DNA from 2 places in the Oryzibacillus soli genome. Region 1 is predicted to be linked to the other one. Evidence: predicted binding sites of a transcription regulator. Region 1 holds the regulator's gene; the other holds the start of a gene.
What was found. The regulator LexA, encoded in region 1, represses DNA repair genes until DNA is damaged. The targets are predictions, from matches to a motif close to CGAACATATGTTCG.

Region 1 (3,379 bases):
CCGTCCGTTCCCTGGCGATCCCCGCGGTATTCTGAAGAAGATGCTGAAGGAAGCCGAGGCTATGGGCTTCACAGCTATGAATGTCGGTCCGGAGCCGGAATTCTTCCTGTTCAAGACGGATGAGAAGGGCAATCCGACCAATGAGCTGAACGACCAGGGCGGCTACTTCGACCTGGCCCCGATGGACTTGGGGGAGAACTGCCGCCGTGAGATCGTATTAACCCTGGAAGAAATGGGCTTCGAGATCGAAGCCTCCCACCATGAGGTGGCGCCGGGCCAGCATGAGATCGACTTCAAATACACCAACGCCCTGAAGGCTGCAGACTACATCCAGACCTTCAAGCTCGTGGTGAAAACCGTAGCCCGCCAGCATGGTCTTCATGCAACCTTTATGCCGAAGCCGCTGTTCGGCGTGAACGGATCCGGCATGCACTGCCACCAATCCTTGTTCAAGGGTGACAGCAACGCGTTCTACGACGAGAGCGACAAGCTGGGCTTAAGCATCGCTGCCCGCCATTACATGGCCGGCATTCTGAAGCATGCACGCGGCTTCGCCGCCATCACCAACCCGACGGTCAACTCTTACAAGCGTCTGGTACCGGGCTATGAAGCCCCCTGTTACGTGGCTTGGTCCGCCAGCAACCGGAGCCCGATGATCCGGATTCCGGCCTCCCGTGGTCTGAGCACCCGGATCGAAGTCCGTAACCCGGACCCTGCCGCCAATCCGTATCTGGCACTGGCTGTCATGCTGGCTGCCGGTCTGGACGGAATCAAGCACAAGATGAGTCTGCCGGCCCCGACCGACCGGAACATCTATGTGATGACCGAGGAAGAGCGGGAGGAGCAGGGCATTCCGAGCCTGCCGTCCAGCCTGAAGGAAGCGCTCAGTGAGATGATCCGCGACGATGTGATCTGCAACGCGCTGGGTGAGCATGCGCTGGCCTACTTCTACGAGCTGAAGGAAATTGAGTGGGATATGTACCGGACCCAGGTTCATGCTTGGGAACGCGACCAGTACATGACGCAATACTAAGCGTTGTTGTCTTCATGGTTAAGCCCTTCGGCGCCGAGGCGTACGAAGGGCTTTTTTGTTTGGGTTAAGAATGAAGAAACGGCTGGCTCAGAAGTCTCTGAGCCAGCCGTTTCTTCATCATGACGGTAGAAGTGGATGTTTAGTGGATATTGCGGATCAAGCCGATGACCTTGCCGAGTATGGTGACGTTCCGGACCCGGATCGGCTCCATAGCGGAATTCTCCGGCTGGAGGCGGATGTGATCCTTCTCCTTATAGAACCGCTTGACGGTCGCTTCGTCCTCCTCTGTCATGGCGACAACGATCTCGCCATTATGCGCTGTCGGCTGCTGCCGGACGATGACCATGTCTCCGTCGTGAATACCGGCTTCGATCATGCTCTCGCCGACGACATTCAGCATGAATACGGTGTCGTCATGGACCATATCGTTCGGAAGAGGGTAATAGCCCTCGATGTTCTCGGTAGCGGTGATAGGCATGCCTGCCGTTACACGTCCGATCAGAGGCACGCGCGTTATCGAATGGGAGAACATCTCGAGACCGTCCTCTTCGCCGAGAATCTCGATGGCTCTAGGCTTGGTGGGGTCCCGGCGAATCATGCCCTTCTTCTCGAGGCGTTCCAGATGTCCGTGTACGGTGGAGCTGGAGGCGAGTCCGACCGCTTCACCGATCTCGCGGACCGAAGGAGGATAGCCCTTCTCCCGGACCTCGGTCTTAATGAAGTCGAGGATCGCTTGCTGACGGTTGGAAATTTTGCTCATTCTGATCACTCCAGTTTGGTAATAATTATACAAAGTATAACATAGAACCGGAGTTCGTACAAACATAAGTTCGAACGAACAGGTTGCGAACGAACGGTTGAAAGAGGATGCGAACAAACATTCGATTTTGGGTTGACACAAACAAGTGTTCGTGGTATCTTAATACCAGAACAAATGTTTGGGAGTGGTTCAAGTGGTCCATGTGAATAAGACAGTCGTTAAGATGGTAATCTTCATGATGGTGATTATGCTTTCCTTAATGTCAGGTGCTTTGCTGCATGCCTATGCGGGAAGCTCCGATCATCAGACTGCAGCCGCTGTGACCGGCCCTTCCATGACTACGCAAGTCACTTCGCTGTCGGCTAAGATGACCGTTCAAGAAACCGTTGACGTTTGCCCGGGTGACACCCTGTGGGACATAGCATCCTCTCATCTTCCCAAGGGGGAGAACGTTCGTTCTTATATGAACAAGATTAAGAAGGCGAACAATCTGAAGAACACGGATCTGCGCGCCGGACAAATATTAATTCTCCCTTGAGCGGAGACCCAACATCCGACTACAACCCTTCATCATTTATAGATCTGAATAGGGAGTCCAACTGCGCATATACAGCAGCTGGACTCCTTTTGCTTATTCCGGATTCGAATCTCGAGTGCTGATCTTGACAACCACGCGGCGGTAATGGCAAAGTAGTAAAGAAGTGGAGCCATGTACGGGCAGCAGGAGGTGCAGAGAAATGGAAGAGCTTGTGAAACGGATCAATGAGCTGGCTCGCAAGGCAAAAACGGTCGGATTGACCGAAGATGAGCTGGATGAACGCAACGAGCTTCGCCGCAAATACATCGAGTTGTTCCGCGCCTCCATGCGGGATCAGCTGGACCATATCAAGTTTGTCGAAGACGAGGAGAAGTAACCGCTCCGCGCGGTTGTTCGAGACGTCTATCCTACCTAGGCTGAAGGAGCAAATGCCGTGTCGCGCAAATGGGAACGCATGGTGCGTAAGAATCAGAAGACCGTCAATCATGGGCGGGTCAAACGGGGGTTAGGTTCCCTGCCGCAAGTGAGCAGGGGGGCGGAAACCGTCATTAAGGGACGGAGCTGGATGCTGGCTTCGGTGCTGGCGATCTTCGCCATCTTATATTTCATCTTGACGTACCAGACGGAATCGAAGACCAGTATGTACTGGATCACGGGCTTCAGCTACATCGCCTTGGCGGTGCTGTATTATTTGGTCCGCAGACCGGTCATTAAGATCTCCCGTCAATACGTCACGGTCCGCCGGTTCACCGGGGACAAGCTCCTGGAGCCTAAGGATATCGAGGGGCTGGTGCTCAACCCCGGCCATGTGGTCATTCAATTGAAGGGCAAGCAGAAGAAGCTGATCTACACCAAGCTGCAGCACCGTTTTCCGATGGAGGAGCTGAATGCACGGCTGAGAGAGTTCGCTCAACAGCATAAGCTTGATTATAGAGACGAAACCCGTTAACAACCATGGAGAGAGGGGAACCATTGTGGCCTTAAAAGCGGTACTGTTTGATTTGGACGATACGTTGCTCTGGGATGAGCGTAGTGTGGAGGAGGCCTT
Region 2 (3,379 bases), on a different contig from region 1:
TCGGGGCCACTTCTAGGAGTTTTACAATACGCAAAAGATCCTAAAATAAATATACACAAAAAGGGCAAAATACCTTGTTTGAAAAAGTCTTTCATTATTTTAATCCCCTTCACTTTATAGCTTCAAATACTTTTAATATTCCTGAAGGATCTATTAAGATTTCATATAACTTTTGATTCATATGTTACCTCTTCGGAAAGCCCTTCTTTCTGCATACGGAACACATTGTATACATACCTTAATAAGCTTGACTTGAGTCTTATAGTATATGCGCGGTTCCCGGCCTGACTGACAACAAACTGTGCATTTAGATGAAAATAGCCATGTAAACAATCTGTTGTTTCCAATTTCATTTTCCAAATAGGCTCCTGAACAATTCAATTGTTTCTTCTCTATAAGTTGTCGACAAATAAGCAGCATTGATAACTGTTATGGTGGTAGCCAACAACAAGAGAGAACGTCCAAAAGAAAATCCCCCATCCTTTATTATTTCTTTGCAATTACATCCAATAAACGAATAATTTCTCCAAAGCCAATAAGCATAAAGCCTGAAAATAAACCAGATACGATATAGATGATACTAAGAGTTATATTATCTGAACCGAAGAATCCTACAAGTAATGATATGACTATGGAAATATAGCCAAACATATTGATGATTTGCGCAACCACATTGTTTTTTTCAGAAACTTCATTTGCTTTGGCTCCATTTTCAATTCTAATATACTTTTGTTGTTCAGCGTTCCACTTATACGAACCTTCTTCAACATCAACAGATTGTATAAACGGCTTTTCACCTGTTCGAACAAGTTCTTCCAAGTGCTTTATTGAAGCTCGTTCCCTCGTCATCTTGTCGGTAACTGACCATTCATCTTTGTCTCGGGCAATATAGAGTTTAGCAGCAGCCATATTATATAAACCTTCCAATCAGCGACGATATTCACCAAAATTTGTATAGGTACATTTTACCATGAATGTGTCTGTTTGATAAGACTTTGGAAGCAAAGAAAAAGTCTGCCGCGAAGGCAGACCACTAAAATAAAGCCATCATTTATCTGCCCTACTATCTACTATGGAATGTCTAATAACAATATATCACTTGTACGTTAAGTAGATCATCGAAATTAACCCATAACCCCCCATCGATGGTATCAATTTTTAGTCGCCTAAATGCCTTGTCCAGTTGTGTGAAGGTTCCAGTAAAGGTGATATCACCATCGGTCGAATAGAGCGTAATATGGACTTCTATGGAGCTAAACATGGCTACTGCAATTGTACGAATTAGTTCGTGCTTATGCTGAGGAGTAAGTGATGGTTTATAATGGGTTATTTGTTGAGGAATCATATAGGATCAACTCCAATATAGGAACGTTTGTTCTATATATTATCATATGGAGGATTTAAAGCAAACAAAAAACCATCCTCTGAGAGAATGGCTTTACAATTTGCTCTATAATAAATGTTTCATTACGGAAACATTGTTGCAGAGAAATTCCCCCCCCCTGTCTTGCCCCCCGATTTATTTTATGTGGGCATAAGAGCGAAATAGGATATAAATACAAAAGAAAAACCCTTTTAAATCCAAGGGTTTTCCGAGATTGAACAGTATGATCTGCAGTGGGCTCGAACCACTGACCCCCACCCTGTCAAGATGGTGCTCTCCCAGCTGAGCTAGCAGATCGTATTCAGTTGGCTGCTCCCTTAAGGAGCGGCGACAAAATGAATAATATCAATTTTTGCCGCCGCTGTCAACCGGGAGGGTTATTTTTCTGACGGATTACGGGACTTGACGAACGAATAAATAATCGTCAGGATCGGCAGACTCCAGAGAAATGCCGCATATGGAATATAATCCGCCGCCGGAATGCCGAGGATGGTGCCACATAGGATCGCGAGCATGTTCCAAGGCACCAGTCCTGGCAGAACCAGACTGGTATCGGCTACAGTTCGAGCCAGCTCGCCGGCCGGCATCCTCCTGGTCCAAGAGGGGGCTAACGTCCGTCCCGACATCATAATGGGCAGGGTTTGCGTACAAGAGACCAAGCCCAGCCCCAGGCCGAAGAGCCCCGTTCGCAGTGTAGCCGAAGGAAGGGATGACTTCTCCCCGATGATCCGCTCCGCATAAGGGCGAATCAGCCCCAGCTCCTCCAGAATCCCATTGAATGCTCCAGCCAAGCCGATCAGCATCATCAGCTCCAGCATCCCGGCCACGCCCTTGCTGTGAATGGTGGGAATCGCCGGGGACGCATAGCCGCTCCAGAGAAACCGGGGCCATGACGCCGGTTCCACCTGCTGAACCGTCATTCCGATTACGACTGCGGCTGCGATGGAGATCAGGAACGCATACTTGATCCGCAGCCGGAAGACATTGGAGAGAGCCAACAACACCGGCGGCACTGCCAAGATTGGATGAAACCGGAATACTGCGTCATAGCCCGTACTCCAACCGGTTCCCGGAGAACCGCTCCAATGTCCGCTCACATCCTGCCACACGAAAAAAAGGATGGCCGCCGCCACGCCGACCACTGTAGTCGGAGCAAGCGCTCTGCCCAGCTGCCGGACCGTCAGCCCTGTGGACGAGGCGACCAGCTGATGCGCGCTGGAGAAGGGCGAGGCCCGGTCTCCGACGAACGCACCGGATACGACAGCCCCCGCAACCAATGGAAGCGGAACGTGAAGCACGGCCGCCATCCCCATCAGAGGGATCCCCGCCGAGCTCATAGTCCCGGTCGAGGTACCCAGAATCATGGAGATGCAGGCGCACAATAGAAAGCTGCCCGTCGCGAAAATAGACGGCTCCATAAGTCGGAGCCCTAGATCAATCATATACGGGATGGTGCCGCTGGCCATCCACGTCGGGATCACCATGCCTACCAAGAGGAGGATCCACAGCACCTCCTTGGTTCGTTTGAATCCGTTCCACGCCGTAATCCACAAGACCTCCGATGAGATCCCCTTGCGCAGGCAGCCGAGCCACAGAGCTGCGAAGCCCAGCGAAAAACCGGCCGCCAATGGCAATCCCCATGCGTAGGCGGCAGCCAATCCGGCGATGACGAAGCCGATCACCACCGATAATTCCCCAATAGCGAAGGGCACTTCCGGATGTCCCTTCGGCTGTCCCTCCGACAACGTACCGTTTTCTTGTCCCATGCGGTCTCCTCTACTTTACGAATCGCTCCAATCCTCCAACCATAATGCCGTCAACCGAATCGCTTCCAAAAAAGCATCCGTATCCCCAGCATACGGATGCACCGTATTAAACCGGTGGTCCCCTTCCGGAACCAAGTGCCAGTGGAGCTTGGGCTGGGCTTCCACCAACCGGGCGGAGCCTTTCAGATGATGGGCGGAATCCTTTTCCCCTTGAATGAGGACGGCCGGG

Region 2: a site for LexA is predicted at 1,366-1,379, ahead of ACSEXW_RS11985 (YolD-like family protein). Genes of this name have one in related genera too.

The regions. Positions count from the first base shown of each region.
Region 1 is NZ_JBPPGJ010000005.1:241,924-245,302, forward strand. It holds gene glnA (type I glutamate--ammonia ligase) at 1-1,033, shown strand, start outside; gene lexA (transcriptional repressor LexA) at 1,173-1,793, opposite strand; gene ACSEXW_RS08830 (LysM peptidoglycan-binding domain-containing protein) at 2,029-2,331, shown strand; gene ACSEXW_RS08835 (DUF896 domain-containing protein) at 2,531-2,707, shown strand; gene ACSEXW_RS08840 (hypothetical protein) at 2,765-3,280, shown strand; gene ACSEXW_RS08845 (HAD family hydrolase) at 3,306-3,379, shown strand, end outside.
Region 2 is NZ_JBPPGJ010000007.1:292,535-295,913, reverse strand. It holds gene ACSEXW_RS11990 (hypothetical protein) at 487-909, opposite strand; gene ACSEXW_RS11985 (YolD-like family protein) at 1,082-1,345, opposite strand; tRNA gene ACSEXW_RS11980 (tRNA-Val) at 1,609-1,681, opposite strand; gene ACSEXW_RS11975 (Na+/H+ antiporter NhaC family protein) at 1,762-3,150, opposite strand; gene ACSEXW_RS11970 (alpha/beta hydrolase family protein) at 3,166-3,379, opposite strand, start outside.